2 regions of the Streptomyces sp. NPDC036822 genome follow, and region 2 is predicted to be linked to the other one. Evidence: riboswitches for the same ligand, from Rfam matches in the RefSeq annotation. Region 2 holds a riboswitch; the other holds the start of a gene.
The links. Region 2 has a riboswitch for glycine ahead of gcvT (glycine cleavage system aminomethyltransferase GcvT). Riboswitches for the same ligand answer to the same signal wherever they lie in the genome.
Positions count from the first base shown of each region.

Region 1: another riboswitch for glycine. It lies ahead of gcvP (aminomethyl-transferring glycine dehydrogenase); the one in region 2 lies ahead of gcvT (glycine cleavage system aminomethyltransferase GcvT).

Region 1 covers NZ_JBVJPY010000017.1:3,078-12,417, forward strand. The annotation lists gene ACZ68P_RS29125 (sugar phosphate nucleotidyltransferase) at 1-385, shown strand, start outside; gene ACZ68P_RS29130 (DUF881 domain-containing protein) at 486-1,415, shown strand; gene ACZ68P_RS29135 (small basic family protein) at 1,412-1,744, shown strand; gene ACZ68P_RS29140 (DUF881 domain-containing protein) at 1,755-2,651, shown strand; gene ACZ68P_RS29145 (FHA domain-containing protein) at 2,734-3,666, shown strand; gene ftsR (transcriptional regulator FtsR) at 3,697-4,440, shown strand; gene ACZ68P_RS29155 (bifunctional nuclease family protein) at 4,494-4,967, shown strand; gene ACZ68P_RS29160 (MerR family transcriptional regulator) at 5,217-5,855, shown strand; gene ACZ68P_RS29165 (DNA polymerase IV) at 5,953-7,365, shown strand; gene ACZ68P_RS29170 (PRC-barrel domain-containing protein) at 7,513-7,875, opposite strand; glycine riboswitch at 7,990-8,088, shown strand; gene gcvP (aminomethyl-transferring glycine dehydrogenase) at 8,268-9,340, shown strand, end outside.
Region 2 covers NZ_JBVJPY010000002.1:416,696-426,035, reverse strand. The annotation lists gene ACZ68P_RS06275 (enhanced serine sensitivity protein SseB) at 1-176, opposite strand, end outside; gene ACZ68P_RS06270 (AAA family ATPase) at 321-992, opposite strand; glycine riboswitch at 1,132-1,243, shown strand; gene gcvT (glycine cleavage system aminomethyltransferase GcvT) at 1,392-2,513, shown strand; gene gcvH (glycine cleavage system protein GcvH) at 2,626-3,006, shown strand; gene glyA (serine hydroxymethyltransferase) at 3,027-4,295, shown strand; gene ACZ68P_RS06250 (L-serine ammonia-lyase) at 4,468-5,838, shown strand; gene ACZ68P_RS06245 (hypothetical protein) at 5,920-6,075, opposite strand; gene ACZ68P_RS06240 (hyaluronoglucosaminidase) at 6,102-7,016, opposite strand; gene ACZ68P_RS06235 (flavodoxin family protein) at 7,136-7,690, opposite strand; gene ACZ68P_RS06230 (class I SAM-dependent methyltransferase) at 7,715-8,569, opposite strand; gene ACZ68P_RS06225 (helix-turn-helix transcriptional regulator) at 8,900-9,340, shown strand, end outside.

The DNA of each region.
Region 1 (9,340 bases), on a different contig from region 2:
CGGCGGCTTCATCATTCCCGAGTTCAGCAGCGTCTTCGACGGCGCCGCCGCGTTCGTACGGCTCATCGGTCTGGTGGCCCGGACGCAGCTCACGCTGAGCCAGATCGACGCGCGGATCCCGCGGGCGCACGTGCTCAAGCGTGATGTCGCCACCCCGTGGGCCGTCAAGGGCCTGGTGATGCGGCGCGTGGTCGAGGCGGCCGGTGACCGGTCCGTGGACACCACCGACGGAGTGCGCGTCGTGGAGGCGGACGGGCGCTGGGTGATGGTGCTTCCCGACCCCGCCGAGGCCGTCACCCATCTGTGGGCGGAGGGCCCCGACGACGCCTCCGCCCAGGCCCTGCTCGACGAGTGGGCGGGCGTGGTCGACAGCGCAGGTCACTGACGTACGGGACGGGTGAGCCGGGAGGTGTCGTACGGACGCCTCCCGGCTTCCCGGTGGGGCCATTCGGCGGCAGGCCGTGCGACGTGCGACGATGTGCGGCATGTCGCAGCAGTCCCCTGATCGGAGCACCGGATCACCGCCCCCGCGTCCGGACGCGTCCATGTCGCTGCTGAACAACGTGATGGACCACGCGCTCGACGACGGCTACGCCGAGGCGTCGGCCCGGCGTGAGGCGGAGGGCGGCGGTCTGCCCCGGACCCTGCGGGCCAAGCTCGGCCTCGCGGCCGGTCTCGTCCTGGCCGCGGCGGTGGTGACCGTGGGCGCGGCGGAGGCGCGGATCTCGGCGCCCGTCGTCGCCAAGGAGCGGCAGGAGCTGATCGGCCGGATCGACGCGGAGACGTCGGCGGCCGACAAGCTGGAGCAGGACGTCGAGAAGATCCGCGCGGAGGTGGGGGACCGGCAGCGCAAGGCGCTCGAACAGCACGGCGGGGACCAGGCCGAGCTGGTGGCGCTCCTCTCGGGGGCGACGCCGGTGCACGGGTCGGGTGTGAAGCTCGTGGTCGACGACGCCAAGGGGACCGAGCAGGGCGGCGGAGGTCCGCGGGAGAGCAGCGGGTTCACCGACACCGGGCGGGTGCGCGACCGGGACATGCAGCGGATCGTCAACGGTCTGTGGGAGTCCGGGGCGGAGGCCGTCGCGATCAACGGTCAGCGGCTGACGTCCCTGTCCGCGATCCGGGCGGCGGGCGACGCCATACTGGTCGACAACAAGCCGCTGGTGCCGCCGTACACCGTGCTGGCGGTCGGGGACGGGCAGCGGCTGAGCACCGCCTTCCAGGACAGCGCCGACGGCCAGTACCTGCACGCGCTGCAGGAGAACTTCGGGATCCGGACCAGTATCTCGGCCCAGGCCGAGGTGCGGCTGCCCGCCGCGCCGAGCCTGATCGTACGAACAGCAGTGCCGAGGGGAGCCGGGGCCGCCGAGGCCACCGGGCAGGCCACGGCCGACACAGGGAAGGGCACATCTTGATCGCCGTACTGGGCCTGATCGTGGGAGTGGTGGTCGGACTGTTGGTCCGGCCCGAGGTTCCGGCGGTGGTCGAGCCCTATCTTCCGATCGCCGTGGTCGCCGCCCTCGACGCGGTCTTCGGCGGGTTGCGGGCCATGCTCGACGGGATCTTCGTCGACAAGGTCTTCGTGGTCTCCTTCCTCTCGAACGTGGTCGTGGCCGCGCTGATCGTCTTCCTCGGCGACAAGCTGGGCGTCGGCGCGCAGCTGTCGACCGGTGTGGTCGTCGTGCTCGGCATCCGGATCTTCTCCAACGCGGCGGCCATCCGGCGCCATGTGTTCCGGGCGTGAGGAGAGGCCGATGAGCAACGACGAGACGCCCGAGAACAGGACGCCCCGGGACGACGAGCCCGGGACCCGACAGCCGCGCAACCACGAGCCGCACGCCGGCGTGCCGCGGCGTGACGAGCCCGAGAGCGGTATGCCTCCGGGCGTGACGCCGCTGCCCGCACTGGCGGAGTCGGCTGCCCCGGAGGAGACGACGGGGCGGCAGCGGCTGAAGGCCGGTCTGTGGCCCCCGCGGGTCAGCCGGGCCCAACTCATCGTCGCCCTCCTGCTGTTCGTCCTCGGTCTGGGCCTCGCCATCCAGGTGCGCTCGACCAGTGACAACAGCGCGCTGCGCGGTGCCCGGCAGGAGGACCTGGTCCGCATCCTCGACGAGCTCGACGACCGCACGCAGCGCCTCGAGGACGAGAAGGCGCGGCTGGAGAGCCAGCGCTCGGAGCTGGAGTCGAGTTCGGACCAGGCGGAAGAGGCGCGCAAGCAGACGCAGGAGAAGGAGCGGCAGCTCGGCATCCTGGCCGGCACGGTCGCGGCCGAGGGGCCCGGCATCACGCTGACCATCGCGGACGGTGCGGGGGCGGTGGAGTCGGACATGCTGCTCGACGCCATCCAGGAGCTGCGGGCCGCGGGCGCCGAGGCGATCCAGGTCAACGACGTCCGCGTGGTCGCGGACAGTTATTTCTCGGGCGGCGACGGTTCCATAGAGATCGATGGAACGAAGGTGACCGCTCCGTACGTCTTCAAGGTCATCGGCAAGCCCGAGGATCTCGAGCCCGCGCTCAACATCCCCGGTGGAGTCGTCCAGACCCTCGAGAAGGAGCAGGCCACGGCCACGGTGGCCCGGTCCGAGAAGATCGTCGTGGACGCCTTGCGGCCTGCGAAGCGGCCTGACTACGCTCAGTCGTCCTCGCAGTGAGGCGGGGGCACATGGCGGTCGCGCGACAAGGGCAAGAGGTTGCGGGGGGTCGCCGCACCACAAGCGTGGTGCGTGGTGGAAACTGTCCGGAGGATACGGACGTTGTGAGGATGTCCGGTTCGGCAGGTGTGGTCATCAAGGGTTCGTCCTGCCCCACGGGCGGGTCTGTTTCGGTCAAGGGGAATCGCCCGTGAAGTTGTTTGCGAAGTTGTTCGGCAAGAGCGCACGCGAGGACGGCGGCAACGCCAAGCACCGCGCGCCGCGCCACGCCCAGAGTGAGGAACAGGGTGGCGAGCGCCCCCTCTTCCGTGACGAGGTCGGTGGTGACATTCCGGGCGGACAGGGCGCGTCGTCTGTTGACCCCGCCGGTGCCGGCCGCATAGGTTTCGGAGAACGATCGACCTCAGGTACGGGTGGAGGGTCCGCCCCCGACCCGTATGCGACCCAGACCTCCGCGGGTCAGCCGCGGCAGGAGGATGCGTCCATGCCGGTGTGTACGAGGTGCGGTCACCGCAACGCCGCCGACAGCCGTTTCTGCTCCCACTGCGGCACGCCGCTGCGGGGCGGAGTGCCCGTGGAGCGCGCGTCCGAGACCACCTCGACGATCTCGATCTCGGGCCTGGAGGCGTACGACTCCGAGGCCACCGGCCAGACCGCGGTCCCGTCCCTGTCGCCCGAGGCGCTGGCGGCCGTCGAGGCGCTGCCGACCGGGTCCGCGCTCCTGGTGGTGCGCCGCGGCCCGAACTCCGGCAGCCGCTTCCTGCTGGACGGCGAGCTGACCACGGCCGGCCGTCACCCGCAGAGCGACATCTTCCTGGACGACGTGACCGTGTCGCGGCGCCATGTCGAGTTCCGGCGGGCGCAGGACGGCAGCTTCACGGTGGCCGACGTCGGCAGCCTCAACGGCACCTACGTCAACCGTGAGCCGATCGACTCGGCCGTGCTGTCCAACGGCGACGAGGTGCAGATCGGCAAGTACCGGCTGGTCTTCTACTCGAGCCAGCGGGCCGTGTAACGCCTCGGAGAGAGCCTTCAGGGAAGGTCCATGCTGCGAACACCGACGGGCGGTGCCGGACACGGCACCGCCACCGCGGGCGACCGGCTGCTCAGCATCGGCGCGGTGCTGAGCCGGCTGCGCGACGAGTTTCCCGAAGTGACGATCTCCAAGATCCGGTTCCTGGAGGCCGAGGGGCTCGTCGAGCCCCGTCGGACGGCCTCCGGGTACCGGAAGTTCAGCCCGCAGGACGTGGAGCGGCTCGCCCAGATCCTGCGGATGCAGCGTGACCACTATCTTCCTCTGAAGGTCATCCGGGAGCACCTCGACGCCCTCGCCCGCGGCGAGCAGATCAAGCTGCCGTCCCCGAGCCCCCAGCGGGACCTGCCGGACGGGCCATGGGAGCCGGAGAGCGACCGCCCGACCGCCGCGCGGCTGGGGCGGGCCGAGCTGCTCGCCGCCGCCGAGGTGAGCGAGGAGGAGCTCGCGGAGTGGGAGTCGTACGGCCTGATCGCCCCGGGGGCCGAGGGAGGCTACGACGCCGAGGCGGTCACGGTCGCCAGGCTCGTGGCGGATCTGGGCAGATTCGGTCTCGAACCGCGTCATCTCAGGGCGGTGAAGGCGGCCGCCGACCGTGAGGCCGGACTGGTCGAACAGATGGTCGCGCCGCTGCGCCGGCACCGTAATCCGCAGACCAGGGCCCATGCGGAGGCCACCGCGAAGGAGCTCGCAGGACTGTCCGTGAGGCTGCACGCGGCACTGGTCCAGACCGCCCTCGGACTCCGGCTGCCTTGATCTTGCGGGGCCCCGACTACCCAAACCGGTCGAGCACGTCCTAGGGTTGCTGTGTGAACGAGCTCGACGTTGTGGGTGTCCGGGTGGAAATGCCCTCGAACCAGCCGATCGTGCTCCTGCGTGAAGTGGGAGGCGATCGGTACCTCCCCATCTGGATCGGACCAGGTGAGGCGACCGCGATCGCCTTCGCTCAGCAGGGCATGGCCCCTGCGAGGCCGCTGACGCACGACCTTTTCAAGGACGTCCTGGAGGCCGTCGGCCAGGAGCTCACGGAGGTCCGCATCACCGATCTCCGAGACGGGGTCTTCTACGCGGAGCTGGTCTTCGCCAGCGGCGTCGAGGTGAGCGCCAGGCCGTCCGACGCGATAGCGCTGGCCCTGCGCACCGGGACGCCGATCTTCGGCAGTGACGGTGTCCTGGACGACGCCGGCATCGCGATTCCGGACGAGCAGGAGGACGAGGTGGAGAAGTTCCGCGAGTTCCTCGACCAGATCTCCCCCGAGGACTTCGGTTCCAGCAGCCAGTGAGGCGCCGGGTCCGGCGCGGCGCCTCGACAGGTGCCGATCCGGTGGGGTGCCGTGGCGGCGGGGAGTCGCTCCGCGGGGCGCTGATCCGATGGTGCGTCAGCGCATCCGACTAGCCGTTCCCCGAAGAGAGATACGGGAAACCACTCTCAGGGTGATTATCACTCGGCGTGCCGAGTGTGGCGATCGTTGACGCACCCCGAGTGACTGCCTACCTTCGTGTGGGCAGGTCAAGGACGGAGGGTCGGCGTGATGAGCAGCGGCGACGGTACGGCAGGGGGCTCCCTCGGGCGTGCGCCCGGGGAGAGCGGTCCGTATCCGCTTCACGGCGGTGTGAGCGACTTCGGTACGGACGCGGGCGCGGGTCAGGGCGATGCGGAGACGGACGCCGACGCGGAGACCGTGGGGTACCGGGGTCCCACCGCGTGCGCCGCGGCCGGGATCACGTACCGCCAATTGGACTACTGGGCGCGTACCGGCCTCGTCGAGCCGAGCGTGCGGGCCGCGTACGGCTCGGGGACGCAGCGGCTGTACAGCTTCCGCGACGTCGTCGTCCTCAAGATCGTCAAGCGTTTCCTGGACACCGGGGTCGCGCTGCAGAACATCCGGGCCGCCGTGCAGCACCTGCGCGCCCACGGCTTCCGCGATCTGGAGCGGATGACGCTGATGAGCGACGGCGCCACCGTGTACGAGTGTTCCTCGCCCGACGAGGTCGTCTCCCTGCTCCAGGGCGGGCAGGGCGTCTTCGGGATCGCGGTGGGCGTGGTCTGGCGGGACGTGGAGTCCGCGCTGTCCCAGCTGCACGGGGAGCGCGTGGACACGGGCGAGACGCTGATCGGTCACAACCCCGGGGACGAACTGGCCCGGCGACGGCGCGACCGGGCCGTCTGAGCCCCGGCGCGGGTCGGCCGGCGGTGGCGGGCACGCCGTCCGCGCTCCGTACGGCCGTACGGCCCGATTGTCAGTGGCGTAGGGCAGCATCGGAGATGTGAGAGCCGCGCCGACGATCCTGCATCTCGACATGGATGCCTTCTTCGCGGCCGCCGAGCAGGCGGCGAAGCCGAGCCTGCGCGGAAAGCCCGTGGTGGTGGGCGGTCTCGGGCCGCGCGGAGTGGTCGCCACCGCGTCGTACGAGGCGCGGCGCTTCGGTGTCCACTCGGCGATGCCGATGGCGCAAGCGCGCAGGCGCGCGCCGAACGCCGCCTATCTCGTGCCGCGCTTCGCGTTCTACCGTTCGATCAGCGAGCAGGTCATGGAGCTGCTGGGGCGGCTGTCGCCGCTGGTGGAGCCGCTCAGCCTGGACGAGGCCTTCGTGGACCTGGAGGCCGGGGCGCAGGCCGACGACAGTGCGGGTGCGCGCCGGGCGGGGGAGCGGCTGCGGCGGGACATCCTGGCGGCGACCGGGCTGACGGGCTCGGTGGGCCTCGCGGGGTCCAAGATGATCGCGAAGATCGCCTCGGAGGAGGCGAAACCGGACGGGCTGGTACTGATCGAGCCGGGCACGGAGCGGGAGCTGCTCGGGCCGAAGTCGGTCCGCATCCTGCCGGGCGTCGGGCCGGCCACGGGGGAACATCTGCGGCGCGCGGGCATGACCACGGTGGCCGACCTCGCGGAGGCGGGCGAGGACGAGCTTGTACGGCTCCTGGGGCGGTCGCACGGCGCCTCCCTGTACAGGATGGCGCAGGGGTACGACGACAGGCCCGTGGTGGCCGAGAGGGACGCGAAGTCGGTGTCGGTGGAGGACACCTTCGACGTGGACCTGCACGACCGGCTGCGGATCCGCATGGAGGTGGAGCGGCTGGCGGAGCGGTGCGTGGGGCGGCTGCGGGGCTCCGGGCACTCGGGGCGGACGATCGTGCTCAAGGTGCGGCGGTACGACTTCTCGACGCTGACGCGGTCCGAGACGCTGCGCGGGCCCACCGACGATCCGGTGGTGGTGCGGGAGGCCGCGGGAAGGCTCCTCGAAGGGGTGGACACCACGGGCGGGGTGAGGCTTCTGGGGGTGGGGGTCAGCGGGCTCGCGGACTTCACCCAGGAGGACCTGTTCGCCCAGGCGGAGGCGGAAGCGCGGGCCGAAGCCGAAGCGGCGGGGGAGGCGCCCGGAGGAGCGGAGGCGTCGCCGGACCGGCTGCCGGAGCCGGGGGAGCCGTCCGAGGCCGGGACGGACGGCACGGAGGCGCCGCCCGAGCGACGGTGGTCGCCCGGGCACGACGTACGGCACGCGGTCCACGGGGCGGGGTGGGTGCAGGGGAGCGGCGTCGGCCGGGTCACCGTGCGCTTCGAGGAACCGGGCTCGGCGCCCGGTCGGGTGCGGACGTTTCCCGTCGACGACCCCCAGCTGGAGCCGGCGGATCCGCTGCCCCTGGTCGGACGCGGGGAGGGGCCGGCGGCCGTGGCGTAGCGGCCCGCCGGCGATCGGACCGGAGGGCCGCCGTAAGGCCGGCCTGGCGCGCGGCCGGGCTCGACGCCCCTCGCCGCGGGACATGCGCCACCGGACCCGACGCCCGTCGCCAGGGGGCGTGCGCGGTCGGGCCGGACGGCGGTCCCGTCAGGTCTCTTCCTGGCCCGCCAAGTGGCCGAAGTCGCGGTCGGGGACCGGGGGGAGGGCGATGTTGTAGTGGCGGTAGAGCTGGAGCTCCTGCTCCGGGGAGAGGTGGCGGCCCACGCCGAAGTCCGGTGCGTCCTTGATCAGGGCGCGCTCGTACGGGATGCGCAGGCCGTCCTCGAGCAGTTCGCTGGGCTCCAGGGGGACGAAGGCGTCCCGGCTGAACAGGCCGGTGCGGACCGCGGCCCATTCGGGCACTCCGGTCGCGTCGTCGAGGTACACCTCGTCCACGGTGCCGATCTTGTTGCCGTCGCGGTCGAACGCCTTGCGGCCGATCAGGCTGCGCGGATCGATGTCGGTCTGCACGGTCCCTCCAACTGGTCGCGACTGCTCTACAGAGACTACGAAAGTGCACATCCGAGATGTCGGCCACTTGAGCGACGGCAGGGGGAAGCGCGCTGGTAGGCTGGCTGTGGCTGTCGACCCCGTGCGGGAGAGTCCTCCGGAGAAACCTTTCGGAGGCGCCGAAGGAGCAAATCCTCCCCGGAATCTCTCAGGCCCCTGTACCGCACGGACGAGGTCACTCTGGAAAGCAGGGCGGGCGTCAGACGGCATCCGCTCTCACCGACGGTGAAAGCCGGCGTGCCCCTTCGGCGTGCCGGTGAAGCTCTCAGGTTGAGATGACAGAGGGGGAGGCCGTCCGGGCACCCGCGCCGTGGTGCTTCTCGCAGGTCGTGACGACCAGGAGGCCTCCGTACATGACCGCTCACCGCATCCCGCTCTCCGAGCTCGAACAGGGCATCCCGTTCGAACAGCGGCACATCGGGCCCGACGCCGAAGCCCGTGCCAAGATGCTCGCGCAGGTCGGCTACGGCTCCCTGGACGAGCTGACCGCCGCCGCCGTGCCGGACGTGATCAAGAGCGCCGAGGCGCTCGGTCTGCCCGCCGCCCGCACCGAGGCCGAGGTCCTCGCGGAGCTGCGTGAGCTCGCCGACCGCAACCAGGTCCTCGCCCCGATGATCGGCCTCGGCTACTACGGGACCTTCACCCCGCCGGTCATCCTCCGGAACGTGATGGAGAACCCCGCCTGGTACACGGCGTACACGCCCTACCAGCCGGAGATCTCCCAGGGCCGCCTCGAGGCGCTGCTCAACTTCCAGACGATGGTCGCCGACCTGACCGGCCTGCCCACGTCCGGTGCCTCGCTGCTGGACGAGGGCACCGCGGCCGCCGAGGCCATGGCCCTGTCCCGCCGGGTCGGCAAGGTCAAGAACGGTGTCTTCCTCGTCGACGCCGACGCCCTGCCGCAGACCATCGCCGTCATCGAGACGCGTGCCGAGCCCACCGGGGTCGAGGTCGTCGTCGCCGACCTGAGCGACGGCATTCCCGCCGACGTCGCCGAGCGCGGCGTCTTCGGCGTCCTGCTCCAGTACCCCGGAGCCTCCGGCGCCGTCCGGGACATCAAGCCGGTCATCGACGCGGCCCACGAGCTGGGCGCGATCGTCACCGTCGCCGCCGACCTGCTCGCGCTGACCCTGCTCACCTCGCCTGGCGAGCTGGGCGCGGACATCGCCGTCGGCACCACCCAGCGCTTCGGCGTACCCATGGGCTTCGGCGGTCCGCACGCCGGTTACATGGCCGTCCAGGACAAGCACGCCCGCTCCCTCCCCGGCCGCCTCGTCGGCGTCTCCGTCGACGCCGACGGGAACAGGGCCTACCGTCTGGCCCTGCAGACCCGCGAGCAGCACATCCGCCGCGAGAAGGCCACCAGCAACATCTGCACCGCCCAGGTGCTGCTCGCCGTCATGGCCGGCATGTACGCCGTCTACCA
Region 2 (9,340 bases):
TCGATCTCCAGCGTGGGGAGGTCGAGGTCGGTGCTCTCGGGGCTGCCGCCGTTGGGCAGTGGAACCCAGACCGGGCTGCGGCCGAGCACCTCGACGAGCCGGCTCCCGGCGGCGGGGTTGCCGAGCGAGGCGGACAGCACCTCTTCGAGCTCATTGCCCGGCCACGAAACGTCCACGGTCCTCGGTCCCCTTCTCACGCGCCCGGTCACGCGCCCTCGGGGCAGAACCCTAATGCCGCCCTCGCGCCGCCGTGGCCAAAAGCATACGGAGCGCGCCGGGCCGCGGCGCCGCCCGCGGCCGGTCCGCCGGGGGGTACGCCGTCAGCCGACATCCCGGAAGGTGATCTTCCGCAGGGCGCCGGCCGCGTTCCGGTCGAGCAGGGTCGCCGAGGCGCAGCCGCGGGGCAGCCGGCCGGCCTCCACGGAGCGCAGCAGCCTGCCGACCGCCCGGCGGTGCCGGGCGAAGGCGTATCCGGACACGCCGCGGCCCCGGTCGCGCTGGCCCTCGCGGGCGGCGGCCGGGGTGACGTCGAGCAGGACCAGGTGCAGGGCGCGGCCTCTGCGGCGGGCCTCACGGGCGAGCCAGTCGCGCACCCAGGACTGGGTGCCGCAGTCGTGGACGATCACGCTCCGCCCCGCGCGCAGCTCCCGGCGCAGGCCGGCGTAGTGCGCGACGCGGACGAGGGGGCGGTAGACCGCGTACGGCAGGAAGCCGGGCATCCGCGCCTCCCAGCGCTCCCGGGCGTCCTGCGAGTCGATGCCGCGGCCGTCGGCCGCGCGGCGCATGAGGGTCGACTTGCCGCTGCCGGGCAGCCCGGAGACGACGACGAGGTCTCCCGCGGCGAAGGCGAGCACACGGGGGCCGTGCCCGTCCCGGTCGCGCAGGTCGCGCAGCAGGCGCGCGGCCGCGCCGTGCCGCCGGGTCCTGGCCCGGGCGCGTGGGGCGGGTATGCCGGTACTCGTCGCGTAGGCGCCGGTTCGTTGGAACGTCATCGCTTCTCCCCCTGTCGGGTCTCGAAGACCCTTCCCCAAGAAGTGTAAAGAGACGGTAATGAGGCACAAGCGATTTGCCGATCAGGACCCGCGTGCAATGATGTGCGCGCCAAGCGCACACAACCACATACCGGCCGTTCGAATCCGCGCGGGAGAGTTCCGGACAGACCGCAGCAGCGCTGTGGCGGTCCGGGCGCCGAAGGAGCAAGACCCTCCCTTGAATCTCTCAGGCCCCGTACCGCGCGGATGAGGCAGATCTGAAAAGCGGGCGCGCCGTCGCGCCCCACCCAAGGTGCAAGCCGAGGATGCCCTCGGTGAACCTCTCAGGTTCCATGACAGATGGGGAGGAAAGTCCTCTCGTCATGATCTTTTTCGCCCTGGGACCCGGGAGCCACACCCATGAGCACTGCCCGTCTGACCGCCCTCGATGCCCTGCATCGCTCCCTGGGCGCGACCATGACCGACTTCGCGGGCTGGGACATGCCGCTGCGCTACGGCAGCGAGCGTGACGAGCACAACGCCGTCCGCACCAAGGCGGGCCTCTTCGACCTGTCGCACATGGGCGAGATCACGGTCACCGGTCCGCAGGCCGTCGAGCTGCTCGACTTCGCCCTCGTCGGCAACATCTCCACGGTGGGCCCGGGCCGGGCGCGCTACACGATGATCTGCCGGGAGGAAGGCGGCATCCTCGACGACCTGATCGTGTACCGCCTCGGCGAGACCGAGTACATGGTCGTCGCCAACGCCTCCAACGCTCAGATCGTCCTGGACGCGCTCACCGAGCGTGCGGCGGGCTTCGACGCCGAGGTACGGGACGACCGCGACGCGTACGCGCTGATCGCCGTCCAGGGCCCCGAGTCCCCCGGCATCCTGAAGTCGCTGACCGACGCCGACCTGGACGGGCTGAAGTACTACGCCGGCCTGCCCGGCACGGTCGCCGGGGTCCCCGCGCTGATCGCCCGTACCGGCTACACCGGCGAGGACGGCTTCGAGCTGTTCCTGAAGCCCGAGCACGCCGAGGGCGTCTGGCGGGCCCTGACCGAGGCGGGCGCCCCGGTCGGCCTCATCCCCTGCGGCCTCTCCTGCCGTGACACGCTCCGCCTGGAGGCGGGCATGCCGCTCTACGGCCACGAGCTGACCACGGAGCTGACCCCGTTCGACGCCGGTCTCGGCCGGGTCGTGAAGTTCGAGAAGACGACCAACGACGGCGACTTCGTCGGCCGCAAGGCCCTGGAGGCGGCCGCCGAGCGGGCCGCGGTCGACCCGCCCCGCAAGCTGGTCGGCCTGGTCGCCGAGGGCCGCCGGGTGCCGCGCGCCGGCTTCGCGGTCGTCGCGGACGGCGTGGTCGTCGGCGAGGTCACCTCCGGCGCCCCCTCCCCGACCCTCGGAAAGCCGATCGCCATGGCCTACGTGGACGCGGCACACGCCGAGCCGGGCACCCAGGGTGTAGGTGTGGACATCCGCGGGACCCACGAGCCGTACGAGGTCGTGGCGCTGCCCTTCTACAAGCGCCGGAAGTGACGTTCCGCGGCCGGGACGATCCGGCCGCGCGTCCCGCCTTCCGTCTCACGTCGCGTCTCATCACGCGAGACCCACGTTCATCAGCACTCCCCCGATCCAGGAGAATCAGGTCATGAGCAACCCCCAGCAGCTGCGCTACACCAAGGAGCACGAGTGGCTGTCGGACGCCGAGGACGGCGTCTCGACGGTCGGCATCACCGAGTTCGCGGCCAACGCGCTCGGGGACGTCGTCTACGCCCAGCTCCCCGCGGTCGGTGACACCGTCACCGCGGGCGAGACCTGCGGCGAGCTGGAGTCGACGAAGTCCGTCAGCGACCTGTACTCCCCCGTGACCGGTGAGGTCACGGAGGCCAACGAGGACGTCGTGAACGACCCCTCCCTGGTGAACACCGCTCCGTTCGAGGGTGGCTGGCTCTTCAAGGTACGTGTCACGGGCGAGCCGGACGATCTGCTCTCCGCCGACGAGTACGCCGCGTTCTCCGCCGGGAACTGAGACCCCTGAGGGATCGATCCATGTCGCTTCTCAACACCCCCCTTCACGAGCTGGACCCGGACGTCGCCGCCGCCGTCGACGCCGAGCTCCACCGCCAGCAGTCCACCCTCGAGATGATCGCCTCGGAGAACTTCGCTCCGGTCGCGGTCATGGAGGCGCAGGGCTCCGTCCTGACCAACAAGTACGCCGAGGGCTACCCGGGCCGCCGCTACTACGGCGGCTGCGAGCACGTGGACGTGGCGGAGCAGATCGCCATCGACCGGGTCAAGGACCTCTTCGGCGCCGAGTACGCCAACGTGCAGCCGCACTCCGGCGCCTCCGCCAACCAGGCCGCGCTCTTCGCCCTCGCCCAGCCCGGCGACACCATCCTGGGTCTGGACCTGGCGCACGGCGGCCACCTCACCCACGGCATGCGCCTGAACTTCTCCGGCAAGCAGTTCAACGTGGTCGCGTACCACGTGGACGCCGCCGGACTGGTCGACATGGCCGAGGTCGAGCGCCTCGCCAAGGAGCACCGCCCCAAGGTGATCATCGCGGGCTGGTCCGCCTACCCGCGCCAGCTGGACTTCGCGGAGTTCCGCCGGATCGCCGACGAGGTCGAGGCCTTCCTGTGGGTCGACATGGCCCACTTCGCGGGCCTGGTCGCCGCCGGGCTGCACCCCAACCCGGTGCCGTTCGCGGACGTGGTGACCTCCACCACGCACAAGACGCTGGGCGGGCCGCGCGGCGGCATCATCCTGGCGAAGAAGGACTTCGCGAAGAAGCTGAACTCCTCGGTCTTCCCCGGCTTCCAGGGCGGCCCGCTGGAGCACGTGATCGCCGCGAAGGCCGTCTCCTTCAAGGTCGCGGCCTCGGAGGAGTTCAAGGAGCGCCAGCAGCGCACGGTGGAGGGTGCCCGCATCCTCGCCGAGCGCCTGGTCCAGGGCGACGTCACCGAGCACGGCGTCTCGATCCTGTCCGGCGGCACGGACGTGCACCTGGTCCTGGTCGACCTGCGCGACAGCGAGCTCGACGGGCAGCAGGCCGAGGACCGCCTCCACGAGGTCGGCATCACGGTCAACCGGAACGCGATCCCGAACGACCCGCGCCCCCCGATGGTCACCTCGGGCCTGCGGATCGGTACGCCGGCGCTCGCGACCCGCGGATTCGCCACCGAGGACTTCACCGAGGTCGCCGACATCATCGCGGAGACCCTGAAGCCCGGCTTCGACGAGGACAAGGCCCAGGCGCTCAAGGCCCGCGTCACCGCGCTGGCCGCGAAGCACCCCCTGTACCCCGGTCTGAAGTAGTTTCCTCCGTCGTACGCTTTAGTTCCAGGTTCGTTCGTACGACAGCTCCGGGGCACCGCGCACACTGGACAGTGAGCGCGGTGCCCCAGCCCGTGTTCGACCGCTTGTTTCCGCGCTTTGCTGCTCCACCCCGGCAGACAACGGCGTCTACCACCCCCACAAGGAGTTCCCCGTGGCCATCTCGGTCTTCGACCTGTTCTCGATCGGCATCGGCCCGTCCAGCTCCCACACGGTGGGTCCGATGCGCGCCGCGCGCATGTTCGCCCGCCGACTGAAGAACGAGGGCCTGCTGGCCCACACGGCCTCGATACGGGCGGAGCTGTACGGCTCCCTGGGCGCGACCGGACACGGTCACGGCACGCCGAAGGCCGTCCTCCTCGGCCTGGAGGGTGACTCTCCGCGCACGGTCGACGTCGAGACGGCGGACGACCAGGTCGAGCGGATCAAGTCGAGCGGCCGGATCAACCTCCTCGGCGTGCACGAGATCCCCTTCGACTTCGACGAGGACCTGGTGCTGCACCGCCGCAAGGCGCTGCCGTACCACGCCAACGGCATGACGATCCTCGCGTACGACGCCGAGGGCGCCCTGGTCCTGGAGAAGACGTACTACTCGGTCGGCGGCGGCTTCGTCGTGGACGAGGACGCCGTGCAGGGCGAGAACCCGATCGTCCCGGACGACACGGTCCTGAAGTACCCCTTCCGCACGGGCGACGAGCTGCTGCGCCTGGCGAAGGAGACCGGTCTGTCGATCTCGGCGCTGATGCTGGAGAACGAGAAGGCCTGGCGCACCGAGGACGAGATCCGCGAGGGCCTCCTGGAGATCTGGCGCGTCATGCAGGCCTGCGTCGCGCGGGGCATGTCCCGCGAGGGCATCCTGCCCGGCGGCCTCAAGGTGCGCCGCCGCGCCGCGAACACGGCCCGCAAGCTGCGCTCCGAGGGCGACCCGGCGGCGCTCGCGATGGAGTGGATCACCCTCTACGCCATGGCCGTGAACGAGGAGAACGCGGCGGGCGGCCGCGTGGTCACCGCCCCGACGAACGGCGCGGCCGGCATCATCCCCGCGGTCCTGCACTACTACATGAACTTCGTGCCCGGCGCCGACGACGAGGGCGTGGTCCGCTTCCTGCTCGCGGCGGGCGCCATCGGCATGCTCTTCAAGGAGAACGCCTCGATCTCCGGCGCCGAGGTCGGCTGCCAGGGCGAGGTCGGCTCGGCCTGCTCGATGGCGGCGGGCGCCCTCGCCGAGGTCCTCGGCGGCTCCCCGGAGCAGGTGGAGAACGCGGCCGAGATCGGCATGGAGCACAACCTGGGCCTGACCTGCGACCCGGTGGGCGGTCTGGTCCAGATCCCGTGCATCGAGCGCAACGGCATGGCGGCGGTCAAGGCGGTCACGGCGGCGAAGATGTCGATGCGCGGCGACGGCAGCCACCTGGTCTCCCTCGACAAGGTCATCAAGACGATGAAGGAGACCGGCGCGGACATGTCGGTCAAGTACAAGGAGACCGCGCGGGGCGGTCTCGCGGTGAACATCATCGAGTGCTGAGGGCGAAGGGCGGGGCCCGCGCGTGTCGTGACGCGCGCGGGCCCCGGGCCCCTGCCTCCGGACGGCCGTAGGGGCCTCCGGTCAGTCCTCCGTACCGGGAGGCGCGTCGGCGAGGGCGAGGCGGTCGCGGAGGGCCGCGTTCTCGGCCTCCAGGAGCGCGATGCGCTTGCGGGCGAAGTACAGCTCCATGACGGCGTCCTGGAATTCGGACACGAGCTGTTCGGGGGTCAGTTCCATGCGGGCCTCGGTGCTCGGGCGGGCGGTCAGGCCGACGCGACGGTGGTGACGGTGCCGGAGGGGCCGCGCCACTTGAGGGCGCCGCCCTCGGCGAAGAGGACGCCGCCGTTCGTCGGGTTCTCGCTCGGCACCGTGGTGGCGTTGCGGATGCCGATCACGCCGTCGCCGCCGCCGTACGACTCGGTGCTCGTCACTCCGAACATGGCGTTCTGGGCGGCCAGCGCGCCGCTGTTGAGGACCCGCAGCTTCGCCACGCCCGCCCGGTCGCGGAACTCGGCCAGGCGGCTGGCGGAGTCCGTGTTCGCCTGCATGAGCAGGCCGATGGAGGAGGTCCGCTGGTCGATCTCCACCCGGCCCCGGGGGGTGGCGCCGATCGCGATGCCGATGCCCACCGCCCCCGAGCCCTTCACCACGAAGTCGTCCACGCCGTTGTTCCGCAGCGTGATGAGGTTGCCCTTGGTGGGGCCCGTGGTGTGGGTGACGAAGATGCCCTGCGCGGCGGTGCCCCCCGACTTGTCCTCGACCCCGGTCGTCTCCAGGTAGACGGAGACCGCGGCGGCTCCGCCGTCCGAGGCGTCCACGTGGCCCCGGTGCGTGATCTTGAGCGTGCCGTGCTTCCGCTCCGCGCCCGACAGGTACATCGCCGAGTCGTCCGGGTTGTGGGAGACGACGTTCAGCGCGACGCCGTTGCCGGCCACGCCGGACTGGAAGGCGGTCAGCGCGTGGAGCTTCGACGTGGTCGCCGTGGACACCGCGAGGAACGACGACGTGGCGCCGCCGTCGGTCGTGAAGTTCCTGGCCCGCACCTCGCCCGGGTAGACGACGTCCCCCTCCGCCTGGACGGCCTCCGGCTCCGCCGCCGACGCGGTTCCCGATCCGGCGGCCACCGTCACGGCCCCCGCCGTGAACGCGCCCAGGAACAGCCTTCTCGTACTGGTCACTTCGACTCCTCGTCCCACCCCGATACGACAGATCGGCACGCTACGTGGTGACGGCGGCTCGCGCCAGATCCGACAGGAGGCGGCCGGTCCGGGACCGACCGCCCGCCGGCCGCCGACCGTCAGCGCGGGAGGTCGAAGAAGGCGGCCGCACGGCCGAGCGCCGCCGGGTCGGCCTCGATGTCCCCCGCCTTGTGCGCGCGGGCCAGCAGCGCGCCCCGCCACTCCATGCCGAGGTAGTCCGCCGTACGCCGGAGCATGCCCGTCAAGGGCTCCGCGTCCGCGGCCTCGCCGCGGGCGTACGCCGTGACCGCCCACAGGCTCTTGCCCCGCATGCGCTCGCGGAAGTCGACGTCCGGCAGGCCGAGCCAGCGGGCCCAGTAGTCGAGGTAGAGCTTGGTCGACGCGGAGACGCTGTACCAGTGGAGCGGGGACGCGACGACGATGTCGGTACTGTCCAGGGTCGCGTCGAGCAGCAGCTTCTCCGTGCCGCACGGGACCGGTCCCGCCGGGTGGAGGGGCAGCGACAGGTCGCCGAGGTTCAGCCAGCTGCCGGTGACGTCCGGGGGGAGCCCCTCGGCGGCGTACCGGGCCAGGGTCTCGGTGTTCCCTCCGCTCCGGCTCCCGAGGATGAAGGCGAAACTCCGGCTCCGTACCGTCTCGAGCGTGGCACTCACAGCAGTCCTCACAGCTCGTCGTGGTCAGGCGGGGCCGGCGAGGGACCCGTGGGCGTCGGCGACGAGGCGCAGGTGCTGCTCGGCGTCGCTCAGCAGCTGGGGCGAGTAGTCGATCCGGCCGCCGGTACCGGCGTAGCGCCGCTTCTTCGCGCCGGAGGTCCGGCGCAGGATGGTGACGCTGTTCTGCATCAGCTTCTGGGACTCGAGCAGGCTGACGACCTCGAGCTCGCCGGGGTTGCGCTGCTGGAACTTCTCCAGGTACCGGCGGACGGCGTCACCCTCGGGGTAGGTCATCAGGTAGTGCATGACGATCAGGCCGCCGTCGGGGTCGATCAGGTCCCAGAAGTGGTCGAAGAACCAGAGGCACTCCCAAGCGTCGACCCAGGCGAAGTCGATGGGTGCGAACCCCTCGGGCAGTTTGTCGAGCGAGTCCTTCAGGTCCGCGTTGACGACGGTCACACGGTCGTCGAGGCCCAGCTCGGTGAGCACCTCGCGGACCCGGCCCGCAGAGGAGTCGGCGATGGAGAGGTTGTCGACGGCGGCCAGCCGGGGGCGGTACGGCTCCAGGTGCAGGGAGGGGGTCACCAGCGGCGGCTCGGCGAGCAGCCAGGCGTCGTCGAGCGCGCGGCCCGCGGCGAGGTGTTCGCGGGTCTTCGCCGCGAGGGCGAGGGACTCGGCGGCGACCGCCTTCTCCGCGTCGGCGAGCGCGGCGGCGAGGAACGGGGTCGTGTATCCCATGCCCACTTCGAGTACGCGGCGCGGGCGCAGCAGTTGGACCAGGTTCGCGAGGAGGGGACCGACGACCTCCGTGCCCATTCCGGGCACGGACAGCCGGGCCACCGCGGAACGGAACTCGTCACTCTGAATCGTTTGCGTCATTTCCTGCCCTTGTCAATGCGGTGTTGTGTGGACGCGTGCTCATAAGGCAAAGAACCCGGCGGCACCAGGCGGGACCGAAACCGAAACGGTGAGGTCTCCTCATCGTTTCCGGCGGGACGCTGCGGCAACAACGCCCTGTCCTAACATGTGTGCGCAGCGCATGATCACGCAGGGGGGCAAATGGTGCAGATAGGTTGCGATACCACGACATGTGGACCGGGTCTGTGCGAGGCGGGACTGCGGCGGTACCAGAGCGCCGTATGCACCGGGACGGTGGCGGCGGACCCGCCGGTGCACTGCGCCACGAGACTGGGACTGCTGGAGCCGGTCGTGGGGGAACCCGGCCTCCTGACGTCCGTCCCGCCCACGATCGCCGCAGGTCGGACCCTGACTCCGCTCGAGGAGACGCTCGCCGAGGGGAAGCGTCGGCTCGACGCCCTCACCAAGACCTTCGAGACGGCGGAGGCCGTCTTCAACGGGTCCCGGCAGAGCGTTCCGCAGACCTCGACCGTCCTGCGGGGCGCCCAGCAGATCGCCGAGACGATCGACATCGCGGTGGCGTGCTGCCAGTCGGAACTGCTCACCGCGCAACCCGGCGGCCGTCGTCCTCCCGAGATCCTGGAAGAGGTGGTCAGGCGCAATCTGGAGCTCCTGGAAAGGGGAGTCGCCCAACGCACCCTCTATCAGCACGCGGTATGGAATCACCCGCCCACGGCCGAATACATCCGGACCGTCGCGGAAGCCGGTGGCAGCATCCGGACCGTTGACGAA